Regions from separate parts of the Streptomyces sp. NPDC101237 genome, predicted to be linked through region 3. Evidence: riboswitches for the same ligand, from Rfam matches in the RefSeq annotation. Region 3 holds a riboswitch; each other region holds the start of a gene.
The links. Region 3 has a riboswitch for cobalamin ahead of ACIRQ9_RS20955 (ribonucleoside-diphosphate reductase subunit alpha). Riboswitches for the same ligand answer to the same signal wherever they lie in the genome.

Region 1 (4,302 bases), on a different contig from region 3:
TTCGTCCGGCACCTCGTCCACGCCTCCGGCGGCGACATCACCCCGCGTCCGGCACCGGGACCCGCCGCGGGCCTGGACGCCACGGACTGGCTCAACCCGGTGCGATCTGGCGGTCGACAGGAACGGGACACCCCTGCCGGCACCGGAAACCGCGGCAGGGCGCCGACCTGAACACGGGCGTCCAAGCCTTGCGGAGGAACTCCGCGCCGGTATTCGCCGGGGTTCGTCGTTCAGCCGGTCTCGGCGGTGGTGCATTGGTCCAGCAACCCGCTGGTGACGGGATCGACGACCCGGTAGCGCACCACGCGTCCCGCTTTCTCGCCCGCCACGACGCCGGCGGCGCGCAGCAGGCGCAGGGCCTGGGAGACGGCGGGGTCGTTCATGCCGGTCGCGACGGCGAGGTCGGAGACAGCGAGCGGGCCCGTGCGGTGCAGGGCCAGGAGGAGGGAGAGGCGTCCGGGGTCGGCCGGCAGGGAGAACCGCTCGGCCCAGGCGCGGACGTGGTCGGGCTCGCCGATGGCGGCGATCGCGTCGCAGACCCGGTGGCCGTCGATGGTGGGGCGGTCCGCACGGTCGGCGGGGACGAGATGCATGAGGGGCATCCTCCCAGGTGCCCCGATGTGATCTTGCATACCTGCATACCTGCGCAGGTATGCAGGGCGTGTTCGGTCCTCGTACCGTTGGGGAGCCGTGGTGCTCGGGAAGACCGGTGACGGCCCCGCGTGGTTCGGGGGCTCAGGCCGGAGCGGCCCTCGCCACTGTGATCGGGGAGTTTCCGTCCCACGGGTTGTACGGTCACTGTTCGCCCGCCGGCGGACGGGAAGGCCGGGACGGGCACGCGGCACCCGTAAGCCAGGAGACCGGCCACGGCATCTCACGAAGTGATCCACGAGGTGCTGGAGCGTGACCTGATGACCCTGCCCGAAACCGGGACCGGGAGCGGTACCGAGTCCGATTCTGTTTCCTTTCGCTGGCGGCGAGAGGACACCGTCAAGACGGTCGGGCTGATGGCGGTGATCGCCGCCCTGCACGTCGTCGCCTTCGGGGTGCTGTTCCTTCTCGTCGTACCTGGGCACTACGAGATCGGCTCCAAGGCGTTCGGCATCGGGCTCGGCGTCACGGCGTACACCCTCGGCATGCGGCACGCCTTCGACGCCGACCACATCGCCGCGATCGACAACACCACCCGCAAGCTGATGGCCGACGGCAAGCGGCCGGTGTCGGTGGGCTTCTGGTTCGCGCTCGGGCACTCCAGCGTGGTGGTCGCGATGGCCGCTCTGGTGGCCGGTGGCGCCGCCATCGCCGGCACGCTGATGAACGACGACTCAAGCACCCACCGGACGCTGGGCGTCATCGGTACGACCGTGTCCGGGTCCTTCCTCTACATCATCGCCGCGCTCAATCTCGTCGCCCTGATGGGCATCCTGAAGGTGTTCCGGGCCATGCGGGCCGGGAAGTTCGACGAGAAGGAACTCGAACGGCACCTGGATTCGCGCGGGTTCATGAACCGGATCCTCGGCCGTCTCACCAAGTCCATCACCCGGCCTGGCCAGATGTACCCGATCGGCTTTCTCTTCGGCCTGGGCTTCGACACGGCGACCGAGGTCACGTTGATGGTGATGGCCGGATCGGGCGCGGCTGCCGGCCTGCCCTGGTACGCGGTCCTCTGCCTCCCCCTCCTCTTCGCCGCGGGCATGAGCCTGTTCGACACGCTCGACGGCACCTTCATGAACTTCGCCTACCAGTGGGCCTTCTCGAACCCGGTCCGCAAGGTGTTCTACAACCTCACCATCACCGGACTCTCCATCGCCGTCGCGTTTCTGATCGGCACCATCGAACTTGTCGGCGTACTGCACGAGAAGCTCGATCTGCGCGACGCCGTGACCGACTGGATCGCCGGCCTCGACCTGGACCACGTCGGCTACGTGATCGTCGCCCTGTTCGTCGTGGTGTGGGCCGCTGCGCTGGCGTACTGGAAGCTGGCCAAGGTGGAGCAGAAGTGGGCGGCCCGCCTGGGGGAGAGCGGCTGACACCTCAGGATCGCCCGCGGGCCGGGAAGCGGTGCCGCTCCCTGGCCCGCCGCTTCGGGTGCGCCCCTGCTCACCTCGGCCAGTGCGCCGTTGGACGGAGGCGGAAGTTCCGGGGCGCGTGCGCCGATTCCCGCGCCGGGCGCGGGGGAAGGAACCCTCCGCGGCACTGGGCCTGGTGCGGGAGGGGGGAGCCGGGTGGCGGACCGTCGGCGCGACGACCACCGTGACACCGTGCACCCCGAGTGGCCCCGGGAGTCCGAGCCCGGCGAGGGCCGGGGCCGTCCGGCGCGTGTCGCCGGGGGAGCCTGGCCGCTGCTCGTGGTCACCGTCGTGGTTCTCGCCGGCGGCTATGGCTGGCTGGGTTCCGTCGCGGGCGGTGCGCTCGGTGCTCTGGTCGGGAGCGGGGCGGGTCTGGTCACCGGCGCTCTGCTGTATCTCCTGGTGGACTCGGCCGTCTTGGGCAGACCAATACGCCATCGCCGTACCCGAAAGGCCCTACGACGCCCGGCACGGTGACCGCGCCCGGTGTCCGGGCAGGTGTGAGAAGTCCCTTGGGCTCCCACGGCCCAAGTGGCGCGCGTCACGTTTGACCGCGGGAACTTGATGCTCCGGCGAGCCGACCATTGGAACGGCACGGCTTCGACCGCCGTTCCTCGTATGACGGTTCGATGCGACCAGGAAGGTCGGGCATGGCCGAGTTCCGACAACCGTCCCTCCCCGCCGGTGTACCGGCCCGCAGGCTGTTGCCGTCCCCCGCGCTCTGGGGCTTCCTGCTGCTGCTCGCCCTGGTGTTCTCGGTGTCGTACGCCGTCGGCTCGGCCGCCGGACCTGTGGCGCCCGGCATGCACGGGACCGGCATGCACGGGACCGGCAGTGGAGGAAGCGGCGGAGGCGACGGTGGCAGCGGGGGCAGCGGGGGCGGCATGGAAGACATGCGTGGAATGTCGGGGATGCAGGGGATGTCGGACGGGAGCGGTCAGTGACGGCGGGTGAAGCGGCGGCCGGTCTCGTGGTCACGGATCTCACCGTCGACGGGATGACCTGCGCGGCCTGTGTGCGGCGGGTGGAGAAGAAGCTCGCCAAGCTGGACGGCGTCACCGCCACCGTGAACCTGGCCACCGGGATGGCCCGGGTCAGCCACCCGGCCGACATCGCGCCGGAGGAACTCGTCACCGCGGTCGAACAGGCCGGCTACCAGGCAGCTCTGCCCGTGCCCGAGGAGAAGGAGACGGCGGAGAACAGCGCGGAAGACGGGTCCGCCTCCGCCGCCCGGCAGGAGCGCGAGCGGCTCCTCGGCACCGCGCTGCTCGCCGTCCCGGTCCTGGTGCTGTCGATGGTGCCCGCCCTTCAGTTCCGCAACTGGCAATGGCTGTGCTTCGCGCTGGCCGCGCCGGTGGCGGTGTGGAGCGCGTGGCCCTTCCACGAGCGCGCGCTGCGCGGGCTGCGGCACTCCACGGCCACCATGGACACCCTGGTCTCGCTGGGCGTGGTCGCGTCCTTCTCCTGGTCGGCCTATGCCCTGTTCCTCGGGGGAGCGGGCGACCCCGGGATGCGGATGCCGTTCAGTCTGCTGCCGTCGGCGTCCGACGGTGTGGCCCACGTCTACCTCGAAGCCGCGGTGAGCGTGCCGCTGTTCGTGCTGACCGGACGGTACCTGGAGGCGCGGGCACGCCGGGGGACCGGGGCGGGCCTGCGGGCTCTCGCGGGCCTGGCGGCCAAGGAGGTGTCGGTCCGCGACGCGCACGGCGAACGGTCCGTCCCCATGGAGCGGTTGCGGGTGGGGCAGGTCTTCGTCGTACGCCCGGGCGAGCGCGTCGCCACCGACGGGCGGGTGGCGGAGGGCAGTTCGGCCGTGGACCTGTCCCTGGTCACCGGCGAGAGCGAGCCCGTGGAGGTGGGCCCCGGCTCGGCGCTGGTCGGCGGGGCCGTCAACGCCGGCGGGCTTCTCCTCGTACGGGCGACGGCGATCGGCGCGGACACGCAGCTGGCCCGGATCACCCGGCTGGTCACCGAGGCCCAGGCGGGCAAGGCGCGGGCGCAACGGCTGGCCGACGCGGTGGCCGGGGTGTTCGTACCGGTCGTGCTGACGATCGCGGTGACCGTCCTCGGGTTCTGGCTGGGCGCCGGTGCCGATCCGCAGGCGGCGATCACCGCCTGCGTGACCGTTCTCGTCGTGGCCTGCCCGTGTGCGCTGGGACTCGCCACCCCGACCGCGCTGATGGCCGCCACCGGGCGCGGGGCGCAGCTGGGCGTGCTGGTGAGCGGGCCGCAG
Region 2 (4,302 bases), on a different contig from region 3:
GCCCGTGGGCCACCGGTCGCGGTGCCGGTAGAGGTAGGAGATGGCGACGGCCAGGTAGTGGTTGGGGTTCATCAGGCCGGCGTCGCGGGTGACGATGCCGTGCCGGTCGGCGTCCGCGTCGTTGCCGGTGGCGACCCGGAACTCGTCCCGCTTCCCGATCAGCGAGGCCATCGCGTACGGCGAGGAGCAGTCCATGCGGATCTTGCCGTCCCAGTCCAGCGTCATGAACCGCCAGGTGGGATCGGTGTACGGGTTGACCACGGTGAGGTCCAGGCCGTGCCGTTCGGCGATCCGGCCCCAGTAGGCGACGGAGGCGCCGCCGAGCGGGTCGGCGCCGATGCGCAGTCCGGACGCCCGGACCGCGTCGAGGTCGAGGACGCTGGGCAGGTCGTCGACGTAGACGCCCATGAAGTCGTACCGGCCGGTGGTGGGCGCGGCGAGCGCACGTTCGTACGGGAGGCGCCGCACGTCCTTCATGCCGCCCGCGATGATCTGGTTGGCGCGGTCCTGGATCCAGGAGGTGGCGTCGGAGGCGGCGGGGCCGCCGCTGGGCGGGTTGTACTTGAAGCCGCCGTCGGCGGGCGGGTTGTGCGAGGGGGTGACCACGACGCCGTCCGCGAGGCCGGTGGTCCGGCCGCGGTTGTGGGTGAGGATGGCGTGCGAGACGGCTGGGGTCGGTGTGTAGCCGTCGGCGCTGTCGACCAGGACGGTGACGTCGTTGGCGGCGAACACCTCAAGGGCGGTCACCTTCGCGGGCTCGGACAGGGCGTGCGTGTCGGCGCCCAGGAAGAGGGGGCCGTCGGTGCCCTGGCCGCTCCGGTACTCGCAGATGGCCTGGCTGGTGGCCGCGATGTGGTCCTCGTTGAACGCGGTCGCCAGGGACGACCCGCGGTGCCCCGAGGTGCCGAACGCCACCCGCTGGGCCGGATCGGCCGGTTCGGGGTGGCGCGCGTAGTAGGCCGTGACCAGCCGGGCCACGTCGACGAGGTCCTCCGGAGCCGCCGGCCGGCCCGCTCGCTCATGCGGCATGAGTCCACTTCCTCCGCAGTCGTTGATCGATCGCTGGACGCCCATCTTTCCCTGCCCGCGGCGGCGGGCGCGAGTGCGGCACCGGCACTCCCGCGAAGACACGGCGGATTCACGGCCGGTTCACACCCGTCGCGGGGTACCCGGGGGCCGATGGCGGCGGAGCAGGTCCGCGATCGCGCAGCGCAGGCACTCGGCGTCCGGCGGGTGGCGGTCCGCGGCGCCGCCGACCACGTTCTCCGGTTCGCTCAGGAGCTGTTCGGTCCGCTTCACCTGCTGGGCGAGCACCCGGACCCGGGCGCTCCGGCCGCCGATCCGGCGGCGGCCGGCCACCAGTTGTTCGTCCTCGCGGACGGTGAGCGCGACGGCCTGGTGGCCGCCGAGGGTGATGCGACGTGGCAGGGGTGTCGTGCCACTCGGATCCGCCGCTCCTCGCCTCGGGTCGTCCGCGCCGGGTCCGCCGGTGCCCGGAGAACGCGAGAGGGCCCCCGGTGGGTTCCGAAGGGCCCTCGCGTGGCGTGAATCGTTCAGTTCGCGGCGGGAACCGTACGTCCGGCCGGAGCCGTCGCGGGCTTGGGGTTGAGCTGCCGGTGCGCCAACTCGCCGAAGACCAGGCCGAATCCGCCCCACAGCACCAGCTGGACGGCCAGCGCGGAGAGCCGGAACCGCCACAGCAGGGTGGCCGGGAAGTCGGCCGGCACCTCGTTGACGACGGGCAGGAACTGGTAGGCCAGGGCGACGACGACGGCGAACGCGGCCACCGCGGTGACGGTCGCCCACCAGGTGCCGAGGCTCGGCCGCAGCCGCTTGCCGAGGAGGGTGGCGGCGACCGCGAGCAGCACGCTGAGCACCATCATCAGGAAGTACAGCGTGGTCCGCTTGCCGATGGTGTCCGGATCGCCCACCGACGGCGGGTTGGCCGGGTACTTGAGGAAGGGCACCACGTAGACGGCGAGCAGCGCGCAGCCGGACAGCAGCAGCGCCGTCGCCCGCGGCGAGAAGCGGCCGACGCGGCCCAGGGCGAAGCAGAAGGCGAGCGCGGCGATGCCGCCGAAGGCGACCCCGTAGACCAGCACGCCGGTGGCCAGGCCCGCCGTGGACTGGAGCGAGCGGGAGACGACCTCCATCTCGTGCTCGTGCGCGTGGGCGTCCTCGAAGCCGATGGCCTTGTCGACGTTCGGCTCACCGAGGAGATAGGCGACGACGAGGGCGAGCACGCCGGCGGCGAGGCCGGCGAGCATGCCCCGCACCAGGAGGTTTCTTACGGTTGCGGAGTTCATGAGCGGACGGCGTCCCTCGCGTCAGTGGCAGGGGAAGCCGAGGAGGTGACGGGCGTCGTGCACCCATTCGTGGACGTCGGTGCCGCTGAACACGGAGGTGGCGCCCTGCTCGGCGCCGACGAAGTAGAGCAGGACGAGCATGAGGATGCCGAAGAAGACCGCCCAGGGAGCTATCGCGCTCAGCGGCAGCTTGGCGGGAACTACGGGGGTGGTGGCTGTCGGCTGCGCGACGGTCTGCGCCATGGCAGAACCTCCTCTGGGAGTTCGCGTCCCATCTCGGTGGTGCACTGGACGACGGCTACGGGTCTGACTCGCGAGTTCCCGGGGGGGGTGCTCGCACACAGTGGCGCGACCGTGCCGGACTTGCACCGGCTTCCGTTCTGTCGTCGTCGATTCCGGACAGACGGTACCGCGTGTCAGGGGCACGGCCAAGACCGCCCCATCAGGCGTGATCTTCCTCTCCCGCCCGGTGACCTGCCGCCGCCGGATCAGCGGTGCGGGTGTCCGGCCCCGTCGGCCAGCCCGAGTTCGCGGTCGCCGAGCGGGGCGAAGAAGCGGTCGACGTCGGCGTCGGTGACCTCGGCGAGGGTGGCCGGGGACCAGTGCGGGTCGCGGTCCTTGTCGACGACCTGGGCGCGGATGCCCTCCACCAGGTCGGCGGTGGACAGGGCGGCGCAGGAGACGCGGTACTCCTGGTCGAGGACCCGCTCCAGGCTGCCGAGACGCCGGGCCCCGCGGAGCGCGGCCAGGGTGACCTTGAGCGCGGTGGGCGACCTGGTGAGCAGGGTCTGCCCGGCCTCCTTGGCGGCCGGGTCGGGGTGGGCGAGCAGTCGGTCCACGATCTCCTCGACCGTGCCGGCGGCGTAACAGGCGTCGATCCACCCGCGGTGAGCGGCCAGTTCGCCGTCCGGCGCGGGCCGCACATGCCCGGTGAGCGCGTCCTGTACGGGCTGTTCGGCGAGGTCGGCGGTCAACTGCCCGATGCGGTCGGAGGGGACGCAGTGGTCGGCGAGTCCGCACAGCAGGGCGTCGGCGGCGCCGATCTGGGCGCCGGTCAGCGCGAGGTGGGTGCCGAGTTCTCCCGGGGCGAGGGCGAGCAGATGCGTCCCGCCGACGTCGGGCACGAACCCGATCCCGGTCTCCGGCATGGCGATCCGGGAGCGTTCGGTGGCGATCCGGACACTGCCGTGCGCCGAGACACCGACCCCGCCGCCCATCACGATCCCGTCCATCACCGCGACGTACGGCTTCGGATACCGGGCGATCCGCGCGTTGAGACGGTACTCGTCCCGCCAGAACGCGGCCGCCGCACTGCCGTCCCCGTCCCGCGCGTCGTCGTGCACGGCCCGGATGTCACCGCCCGCGCACAGCCCCCGCTCCCCCGCACCGCTGATCACCACCGCCGCGACCGCCGGATCCCGCTCCCAGGCGGCGAGCGCCTCGTCCATGGCGAGCACCATCGCGTGGGTGAGCGCGTTCAGGGCCTGGGGCCGGTTCAGCGTGATGTGGGCCGTCCGGCCCTCGGTGCGGAACAGGACGTCGCTCATCCGTGGACCTCCGTACGGCCGCGGGTCGCGTTGACGCGCATGATCTGGTCGGTTCCTTCCGCGATCCGGTGGGCCCGCGCTCCGCGGACGATCTTCCCGCTACCGTACGCGCCCGTGCCCCGGGCGCCGCCGCGGCCCCGCGCGGGCTCCTCGGCGCACGCTGGTTACGATCATGGCGGCACCGACAGCGGCACGGCGAACGGGGAGTTGCACGATGACAGCCGAGGAGAGCGCCGTACTCGACGACCCGGTGGGCGCCTCCCTGCTCGGTCACCACGCCCGGCTGGGGCGGCGGGCCGGCCGGGCCGCGAGCTATGTGCCGGACGTGGCGACCTTCTCGTCGGTGTCCGCCGACCCCGGTCCCGAGGACTGGGCCGACCTGGCCCGGCTGCTCGGTCCCGGCGCGTTCGCCGACATGTTCAACTGCCCGGCGCCGCCGCCCGCGGACT
Region 3 (4,302 bases):
ACAGAATCGACGTACCGATAGCCGGACGGCTACTTCCGCTGCGGCGACGCCGTGACCTAGATTGCCTGCGCGTTACACAGGCGAACGGTGAGGGGACGGAGCCGCGGTATGTCGGATGTACCTGAAGTGAGTCAGCCGGTGGTGACACCGATACGCGTGGTCATCACCGTCTGTCTGCTCGCGCCCTTCGTGGCGATGCTGTGGGTGGGCTCCTACGCGAAGACGGACCCGACGTTCATCGGGATCCCGTTCTTCTACTGGTACCAGATGCTCTGGGTGCTGATCTCCACCGCGCTCACGATGACCGCCTACCAGCTGTGGCAGCGCGAGCAGCGCGCCCGCAAGGCGGCGGCCGGCACGGACGGGGGTGCGCGGCGATGAAGGACGGCGTGAACGGCGTCGCGCTCGGCGTCTTCATCTTCTTCTTCCTGGCCGTCACGGTCATGGGCTTCATGGCCGCGCGCTGGCGCAAGGCCGAGAACGAGCACTCGCTCGACGAATGGGGCCTGGGCGGCCGGTCGTTCGGCACCTGGGTGACCTGGTTCCTGCTCGGCGGCGACCTGTACACGGCGTACACCTTCGTCGCCGTGCCGGCGGCGATCTACGCGGCGGGCGCGGCCGGCTTCTTCGCGGTGCCGTACACGATCCTCGTCTACCCGCTGATCTTCACGTTCCTGCCGCGCCTGTGGTCGGTCTCCCACCGGCACGGCTACGTGACGACCTCGGACTTCGTGCGCGGCCGCTTCGGCTCCAAGGGGCTCTCGCTGGCCGTCGCCCTGACCGGCATCCTGGCGACGATGCCCTACATCGCGCTGCAGCTCGTCGGCATCCAGGCGGTGCTCGACGTGATGGGCGTCGGCGGCGGCGACGGCACCAACTGGTTCGTGAAGGACCTCCCGCTGCTCATCGCCTTCGGCGTGCTGGCGGCCTACACCTACTCCTCAGGCCTGCGGGCGCCCGCGCTCATCGCGTTCGTGAAGGACGGGCTGATCTACCTCGTCATCGCGGTGGCGATCATCTACATCCCGATCAAGCTGGGCGGCTTCGACGACATCTTCGCCAAGGCCGGACACGCCTTCGCGCAGGTCAATCCGGCCACCGGCAAACCACGCGGGGCGCTGGCGCCACCCGAGGCCGGTCAGTGGACCTACGCCACCCTGGCGCTCGGCTCCGCGCTCGCGCTGTTCATGTACCCGCACTCGATCACCGCGACGCTCTCCTCCCGCAGCCGGGACGTGATCCGCCGCAACACCACGATCCTGCCGCTGTACTCCCTGATGCTGGGCCTGCTCGCGCTGCTCGGCTTCATGGCCATCGCGGCGGGCGTCAAGGTCACCAACGGCCAGCTGGCGATCCCCCAGCTGTTCGAGGACATGTTCCCGGACTGGTTCGCGGGCGTGGCCTTCGCGGCGATCGGCATCGGGGCCCTGGTCCCGGCGGCCATCATGTCCATCGCGGCCGCGAACCTCTTCACCCGCAACATCTACCGGGACTTCATCAAGCCGGACGCCACACCGCGGGAGGAGGCCAAGGTCTCCAAGCTCGTCTCGCTGCTGGTGAAGGTCGGCGCGCTGGTCTTCGTCCTCACCATGGACAAGACGGTCGCCATCAACTTCCAGCTGCTGGGCGGCATCTGGATCCTGCAGACCTTCCCGGCCCTGGTCGGCGGCCTGTTCACCCGCTGGTTCCACCGCTGGGCGCTGCTGGCGGGCTGGGCGGTGGGCATGGTCTACGGCACGGCCGCGGCCTACGGCGTGGCCTCCCCCACCCAGAAGCACTTCGGGGGCTCGGCCAAGGAGATCCCCGGCATCGGTGAGATCGGCTACATCGGCCTGACGGCGTTCGTGATGAACGTGGTGGTCACGGTGGTCCTGACGTTCGTCCTGAAGGCCCTGAAGGCCCCGGAGGGCATCGACGAGACGACGGCCGCGGACTACACGGCCGACGCCGGCGACCCGGGCGTGGAGAGGGAACTCCCGCCGGCCGTGGCGGAGGGCGCCCTCTGACCCGCCCCGTCGGGGGCGCGAGGACCTGCGCGGGCACCCCCTGACGACCCGCGGCGGGCCGCCGGAAAGACGTCACCACGGCGGCCCGCCGTCGTCCACACTCACGCCCATGACGATCCGCATCCGCACGGCACGGCCGACCGAGTACGACGCCCTCGGCGAGATCACCGTCCAGGCCTACCTCCGGGACGGCCTCCTCGACTACGGCGAGGACGACGAGTACCTCCCCGTTCTGAAGAACGTCGCGACCCGCGCGACCGCCGCCGAGGTCCTCGTGGCCGTGGACGGCGACACGCTCCTCGGCGGGGTCACCTTCGTCGCCGGCCCCGGCCCGATCGCCGACATCGCGCGCTCGGGCGAGGCCGAGATCAGGGCGCTCGCGGTCGCGCGCGAGGCCCGTGGCCGAGGTGCGGGCGAAGCCCTGGTGCGCGCCTGCCTCGACCGCGCGCGGGCCACGGAGGGCTGCACGGCCGTCGTCCTGTCGACCCAGCGGGGCATGCACGCCGCCCACCGGATCTACGAACGCCTCGGTTTCGTCCGCACACCCGAGCGGGACTGGAATCCCGTGCCGCACCTGGACGACGTCACTCTCCTCACCTACGAGCTGACACTCCGACACCTCCGCGACACAACATGTGGGGGTGCCACCGCGACCCGGCACTAGATGTATGCTCATGCTCGCTGTCGCCGCAGGGGAATCCGGTGCGAATCCGGAACTGTCCCGCAACGGTGTACTTGCGCACATCTGTGCGTGAGCGTCAGTCCGAGGACCTGCCGACAGCCGACGCCCGGCCGTCCGGCCCGGGTGTTCCGACGTCCGGGCCTCGTGGAGTGGGCCGGGGACGCGACACGCGTGCGTGCGCCCGTGTGCTGCCCCCTGCCCTCCGCCAGGCCCCGTGCCGAGCGAGGGAGAGCCCCACGTGACCATCGCGCCAGCCGAACCGGCTTCAGCGACCATCTCTGTGGACGAGGACGGTCCCGGCACCGCGTTGCTGCGGACCCTGACCGGGCTGACCGCCGACCTCCCCGACGCCGACCCCGGCCGGGTCGCCGCCGCCGCGCTGCGGGGCCGCTCCGCGCGGGCCGACGAGGCCGAGCTGCGCGAGCTGGCCACCGAGGCGGCCGCCGGTCTCATCTCGGAGGACCCCGCCTACTCCCGGCTCGCCGCCCGGCTGCTGACGATCTCCATCCGCGCCGAGGCCGCCTCGCAGGGCGTGACGTCCTTCACCGAGTCCGTCGCCGTCGGCCACCGCGAGGGCCTCATCGCGGACCGCACCGCCGCGTTCGCGCAGCTGCACGCGGCCCGCCTGGACGCCCTGGTCGACCCGGCCGCCGACGACCGCTTCGGCTACTTCGGCCTGCGCACCCTGCACAGCCGCTACCTGCTCCGGCACCCGATCACCCGCAAGGTCGTCGAGACCCCGCAGCACTTCATGCTCCGTGTCGCCGCCGGCCTCGCCGAGGACGACACGGCCCGCGCCCTGGACGAAGTCGCCGCGCTCTACGGGCTCATGAGCCGCCTCGACTACCTCCCCTCCTCCCCCACCCTCTTCAACTCCGGCACCCGGCACCCCCAGATGTCGTCCTGCTACCTCCTGGACTCCCCGAAGGACGAGCTGGACTCCATCTACGACCGCTACCACCAGGTGGCCCGGCTCTCCAAGCACGCCGGCGGCATCGGCCTCTCCTACAGCCGGATCCGCTCCCGGGGCTCGCTGATCCGCGGCACCAACGGGCACTCCAACGGCATCGTGCCGTTCCTCAAGACGCTCGACGCCTCGGTCGCCGCGGTGAACCAGGGCGGCCGGCGCAAGGGCGCGGCCGCGGTCTACCTGGAGACCTGGCACTCCGACATCGAGGAGTTCCTGGAGCTGCGCGACAACACCGGTGAGGACGCCCGGCGTACGCACAACCTGAACCTCGCGCACTGGATCCCGGACGAGTTCATGCGCCGGGTCAACGCCGACGAGCAGTGGTCCCTGTTCTCCCCCGCCGACGTGCCCGAGCTGGTGGACCTGTGGGGCGACGAGTTCGACGCGGCCTACCGCGCGGCGGAGGGCAGGGGCCTGGCGCGCAAGACCATCCCGGCCCGGGACCTGTACGGCCGGATGATGCGCACCCTCGCGCAGACCGGCAACGGCTGGATGACCTTCAAGGACGCGGCCAACCGCACCGCCAACCAGACCGCCGTCCCCGGTCACGTCGTCCACTCCTCGAACCTCTGCACGGAGATCCTGGAGGTCACCGACGACGGCGAGACGGCGGTCTGCAACCTGGGGTCGGTGAACCTCGGCGC
Region 4 (4,302 bases), on a different contig from region 3:
GCGTGCACCTGGTGACCGAGGGCGTCGTCACGATGGGGGAACTCGATGACATCGTCACCTCGTCCATCGGCCAGCGCTGGGCCGTCGCGGGCCCCTTCCGCTCCTTCCACCTCGGGGGCGGGGAGGGCGGGCTCCCGCACTTCATGAGCCACCTCGGCGTCGGCATGGAGCGGCGCTGGGCCGACATGGTCAAGGAGAAGGTGGCCTTCGACGAGGCCACCCGGCAGCTGCTCACCGAGCAGACCGAGGAGTTCGGCGGCACCGTCGACGAACTCGCCGCAGAGCGCGACCGCCGGCAGATCGCCGTGATGCGGGCGCTCGGCGAGACCTTCGACGCCTGACCCGCACCCACCGCCCGACCCGGCAACCGCCGACCCGCACGGAGACCACGGAGACCACGGATTCCATGAGCGCCGAAGAACTCACCGAACGCATCCAGAACACCCTCGCCCGTCCGGCCACCTCGGACGACGGTTTCGACGTCCACGAGGCTTTGCGCGAGGTCCTCGCCTCGGTGGGCCTGCACCCCGAGGACAGCGGCGGCCGGATCACCTTCATCGGCGCCGACCCGGTCGTCCCCAGCATCATGCGGCTGGGGGCCGTGCCGGCCCTCGGCATGACCGCCAAGTCGGTGGCCCTGGCCGCCCTGTGGCAGCGACGCACCGGCGAGGGCCAGGACATCACCATGGACCTGCGCAAGGCCCCGCACCGGCTGTGCCCGTTCTACGACAAGAAGTGGGAACTGCTCAACGGCTACCCGGGCGGCACGCCCTCGGACCCGGTCAACCCGCTGGGTTTCGACTTCTACCGGACCCGCGACGACCGCTGGGTCATGCCGCTGAACCCCTATCCGAAGATCAAGAACGCCGTCTACAAGCTGCTCCGCACCTGGCCCGAGAAGCAGGCGGTGGCGGACGCCGTCTCCAAGTGGAACGCCGCCGACCTGGAGCTGGCGGGCGAGGAGATCGGCGTGGTGATGCCGATGCTGCGCACCACCGAGGAGTTCCTGCGCGAGCCCGCCTCCGAGTACATCGCCGGGCAGCCGCTGATCAAGGTCGAGAAGATCGGCGACAGCGAGCCCGAACCCCTCTCCGCGTCGGCCGCCCAGCCGCTGTCCGGCGTACGCGCCCTCGGCATGGGCCACATCATCGCCGGTGCCGGAGTCGGCCGGGACCTGGCGCAGCACGGCGCGGACGTGCTGAACATCTGGCGGCCCAACGAGCTGGAGCACGAGTCCACCTACAACACCGCCAACGTCGGCGTCCGCTCCACCACCATCGACCCGTACGGCGTCGAGGGACAGGCCAGGATCCGCGAACTCCTGCGCGGAGCCGACATCTTCTACGCCAACCGGCGTCCCGGCTACCTGGAGAGGATCGGCCTCACCGCCGAGGAGGCGGCCGCCGTCCGGCCCGGCATCATCCACATCAGCATCCACCTCGCCGGCGAGACCGGCCCCTGGGCCCACCGCGTCGGCTTCGACCAGACCGCGGGCGCGCTCAGCGGCATCATGCTCATGGAGGGCGAGGACGGGGTCGGCGCCGGGCCGACCAGTACACCGGCCCTGCCGTACATCAGCGTCGTCAACGACTACGTCCTGTCCTGGCTGGCGACGACCGGTGCGCTCGCCGCGCTGATGCGCCGCGCCACCGAGGGCGGCAGCTACCGGGTCACCCTCAACCTCACCCGCATCGCCACCTGGATCCTCAGCCTCGGCGTCTTCGACCGCGACTACGCGCACGCGACCGCGCTCGACCCGGACCCGGTTTCCCCGCACGCCTACCTGGACCCTGACACCTTCACCGCCGACACTCCCTGCGGCCACTACCAGGGCGTCACCGACCAGATCGTCATGTCCCGCACCCCCGGCCACTTCCGCGACGTCCTCCTCCCCCGCGGCAGCAGCGCCCCTCTGTGGCTGCCTCAGCCCAACTGACCGGCACACGCCCGCGGTCCGCTGCACCCCGAACAGCCTCCAGCGCCCCTCGGAGACGACCTCGCCCCCGTCATCGGTCACCTTCAGGGCGGTCTGGGCATCGATGGCGTACGCCGGGCCTCCGGTCGTGGCGGCCCGGCGTTCCGCCTCGGCCATGCTGTTCTCCGGGCTGTCGAGATGCGGGAAAAGGGACGGAAAGCGCGAGGATGGCGTCTGCCGCCCCCCGGCATTCCACTCGTGTCCTGAGTCACCCTCCGCATCGTGGACGCCGCACCTCCCCGCCGGGCGATACCCCCTAGGCTGGTCCCAGCAGCTGGTTCGCCCTGTCAGCCGGAGAGGGCGTCGTAAGAGGGAACCCGGTGGGAATCCGGGACTGCCCCGCAGCGGTGAGTGGGAACGAACGCCGTCATACGCACTGGGTCCGACGTACCGGACCTGGGAAGCGACGGCCAGTAGGTGCCCGCCGGGAGACCGGAGGGCGTGCCCGCGAGTCCGAAGACCTGCCGACTGCCCGCGCGCGGACCGTTCCGTGCGCGGATACCCCGGTGACCTCGTGGGCGGGTCGGCGTGCATACCAGACGGGACGACCGCGCCCTTGGCGCGCGAGGTCGCCGCCGTCCGGTGCGTCACACCCTTCGCGCTCCCCCGGTCCCCGGGATCTCAGGGATTCATCTCGCGAAGGAGATCTCCGTGACATCGAAGTCCGCAGCCGCGGCAGCACGGGCCACCGTGTACGGCTACCCCCGCCAGGGCCCTCATCGTGAACTGAAGAAGGCGATCGAGGGCTACTGGAAGGGCCGCGTCAGCGCCGACGCCCTGCGCGCCACCGCCGCCGAACTGCGCGCCACCAACTGGACGCAGCTCGCCGACGCCGGCGTCCACGAGGTGCCCACCGCCGACTTCTCGCTGTACGACCACGTCCTGGACACCACCGTCATGGTCGGCGCCGTCCCGGAACGCCACCGGGAGGCCGTGGCCGCCGACGCGCTCGACGGCTACTTCGCCATGGCCCGCGGCACCCAGGACGTCGCACCGCTCGAAATGACCAAGTGGTTCGACACGAACTACCACTACCTGGTGCCCGAGCTGGGCCCGGACACCGTCTTCACCGCGAACACCGCCCAGCAGGTCACCGAGCTGACGGAGGCTCTTGCCCTCGGCCTGGCCGCCCGCCCGGTCCTGGTCGGTCCTGTCACCTACCTCCTCCTCGCCAAGCCCGCACCCGGCGCCCCCGCCGGCTTCGCACCGCTCACCCTGCTGGACCGGCTCCTGCCGGTGTACGCCGAAGTCCTCGCCGACCTGCGGGCGGCCGGCGCCGGGTGGGCGCAGCTGGACGAGCCCGCCCTGGTCCAGGACCGCACCCCGGCCGAACTGCACTCGGCCGAGCGCGCCTACCGCGACCTCGGCGCGCTGACCGACCGGCCGAAGCTGCTGGTCGCCTCCTACTTCGACCGCCTCGGCGACGCCCTCCCCGTCCTGGCCGAGGCACCGGTCGAAGGGCTCGCGCTGGACTTCACCCAGGCCGCCGCGGGCAACCTGGAGGCGCTGGCCGCCGTCGGCGGACTGCCCGGCAAGCGGCTGGTCGCAGGCGTCGTCGACGGCCGCAACATCTGGATCAACGACCTGCAGAAGTCGCTGTCCACGCTCGGCACCCTGCTGGGCCTCGCCGACCGGGTCGACGTGGCCGCGTCCTGCTCCCTGCTCCACGTGCCGCTCGACGCGGCCGCCGAACGGGACATCGACCCGCGGATCCTGCGCTGGCTCGCCTTCGCGAAGCAGAAGACCGGCGAGATCGTGACCCTCGCCAAGGGACTCGCCGAGGGCACGGACGCCGTCACCGGCGAACTGTCCGCCAACCGTGCCGACCTCGCCTCCCGCGCCGGATCGCCCCTCACCAACGACCCGGCCGTCCGCGCCCGCGCCGCCGCGGCCACGGAGGCGGACGCCCGCCGTTCCCAGCCGTACGCCGAACGGGCCGCCGCCCAGCGCGCCCACCTGGGACTGCCGCTGCTGCCGACGACCACCATCGGCTCCTTCCCGCAGACCGCCGAACTCCGGGTCGCGCGCGCCGGCCTGCGCACCGGACGCATCGACACCGCGGGCTACGAGGAGCGCGTCAAGGCCGAGATCCAGGAGGTCATCTCCTTCCAGGAGAAGACCGGCATCGACGTCCTGGTGCACGGCGAGGCCGAACGCAACGACATGGTCCAGTACTTCGCCGAGCAGCTCACCGGATACCTGGCCACCCAGCACGGCTGGGTCCAGTCGTACGGCACCCGCTACGTGCGGCCGCCAATTCTGGCCGGCGACATCTCACGCCCCGAGCCCATGACCGTGCGCTGGACGACCTACGCGCAGTCCCTCAC

Region 1: it holds a riboswitch for cobalamin, as region 3 does, so the genes downstream of both, ACIRQ9_RS32190 (HoxN/HupN/NixA family nickel/cobalt transporter) here and ACIRQ9_RS20955 (ribonucleoside-diphosphate reductase subunit alpha) in region 3, are expected to answer to the same signal.
Region 2: it holds a riboswitch for cobalamin, as region 3 does, so the genes downstream of both, ACIRQ9_RS13975 (CbtB-domain containing protein) here and ACIRQ9_RS20955 (ribonucleoside-diphosphate reductase subunit alpha) in region 3, are expected to answer to the same signal.
Region 4: it holds a riboswitch for cobalamin, as region 3 does, so the genes downstream of both, metE (5-methyltetrahydropteroyltriglutamate--homocysteine S-methyltransferase) here and ACIRQ9_RS20955 (ribonucleoside-diphosphate reductase subunit alpha) in region 3, are expected to answer to the same signal.

What each region holds. Positions count from the first base shown of each region.
Region 1 covers NZ_JBIWNY010000027.1:18,869-23,170, reverse strand. Annotated here, with positions in the region: gene ACIRQ9_RS32195 (ArsR/SmtB family transcription factor) at 231-593, opposite strand; cobalamin riboswitch at 675-884, shown strand; gene ACIRQ9_RS32190 (HoxN/HupN/NixA family nickel/cobalt transporter) at 912-2,030, shown strand; gene ACIRQ9_RS32185 (hypothetical protein) at 2,720-3,013, shown strand; gene ACIRQ9_RS32180 (heavy metal translocating P-type ATPase) at 3,010-4,302, shown strand, end outside.
Region 2 covers NZ_JBIWNY010000007.1:208,777-213,078, reverse strand. Annotated here, with positions in the region: gene pgm (phosphoglucomutase (alpha-D-glucose-1,6-bisphosphate-dependent)) at 1-1,029, opposite strand, end outside; gene ACIRQ9_RS13985 (hypothetical protein) at 1,150-1,359, opposite strand; gene ACIRQ9_RS13980 (CbtA family protein) at 1,554-2,306, opposite strand; gene ACIRQ9_RS13975 (CbtB-domain containing protein) at 2,328-2,549, opposite strand; cobalamin riboswitch at 2,588-2,726, opposite strand; gene ACIRQ9_RS13970 (enoyl-CoA hydratase/isomerase family protein) at 2,795-3,853, opposite strand; gene ACIRQ9_RS13965 (GNAT family N-acetyltransferase) at 4,068-4,302, shown strand, end outside.
Region 3 covers NZ_JBIWNY010000013.1:38,151-42,452, forward strand. Annotated here, with positions in the region: gene ACIRQ9_RS20940 (DUF3311 domain-containing protein) at 109-381, shown strand; gene mctP (monocarboxylate uptake permease MctP) at 378-2,006, shown strand; gene ACIRQ9_RS20950 (GNAT family N-acetyltransferase) at 2,116-2,670, shown strand; cobalamin riboswitch at 2,668-2,800, shown strand; gene ACIRQ9_RS20955 (ribonucleoside-diphosphate reductase subunit alpha) at 2,927-4,302, shown strand, end outside.
Region 4 covers NZ_JBIWNY010000018.1:180,964-185,265, forward strand. Annotated here, with positions in the region: gene ACIRQ9_RS26640 (3-hydroxyacyl-CoA dehydrogenase NAD-binding domain-containing protein) at 1-341, shown strand, start outside; gene ACIRQ9_RS26645 (CoA transferase) at 407-1,936, shown strand; cobalamin riboswitch at 2,234-2,459, shown strand; gene metE (5-methyltetrahydropteroyltriglutamate--homocysteine S-methyltransferase) at 2,627-4,302, shown strand, end outside.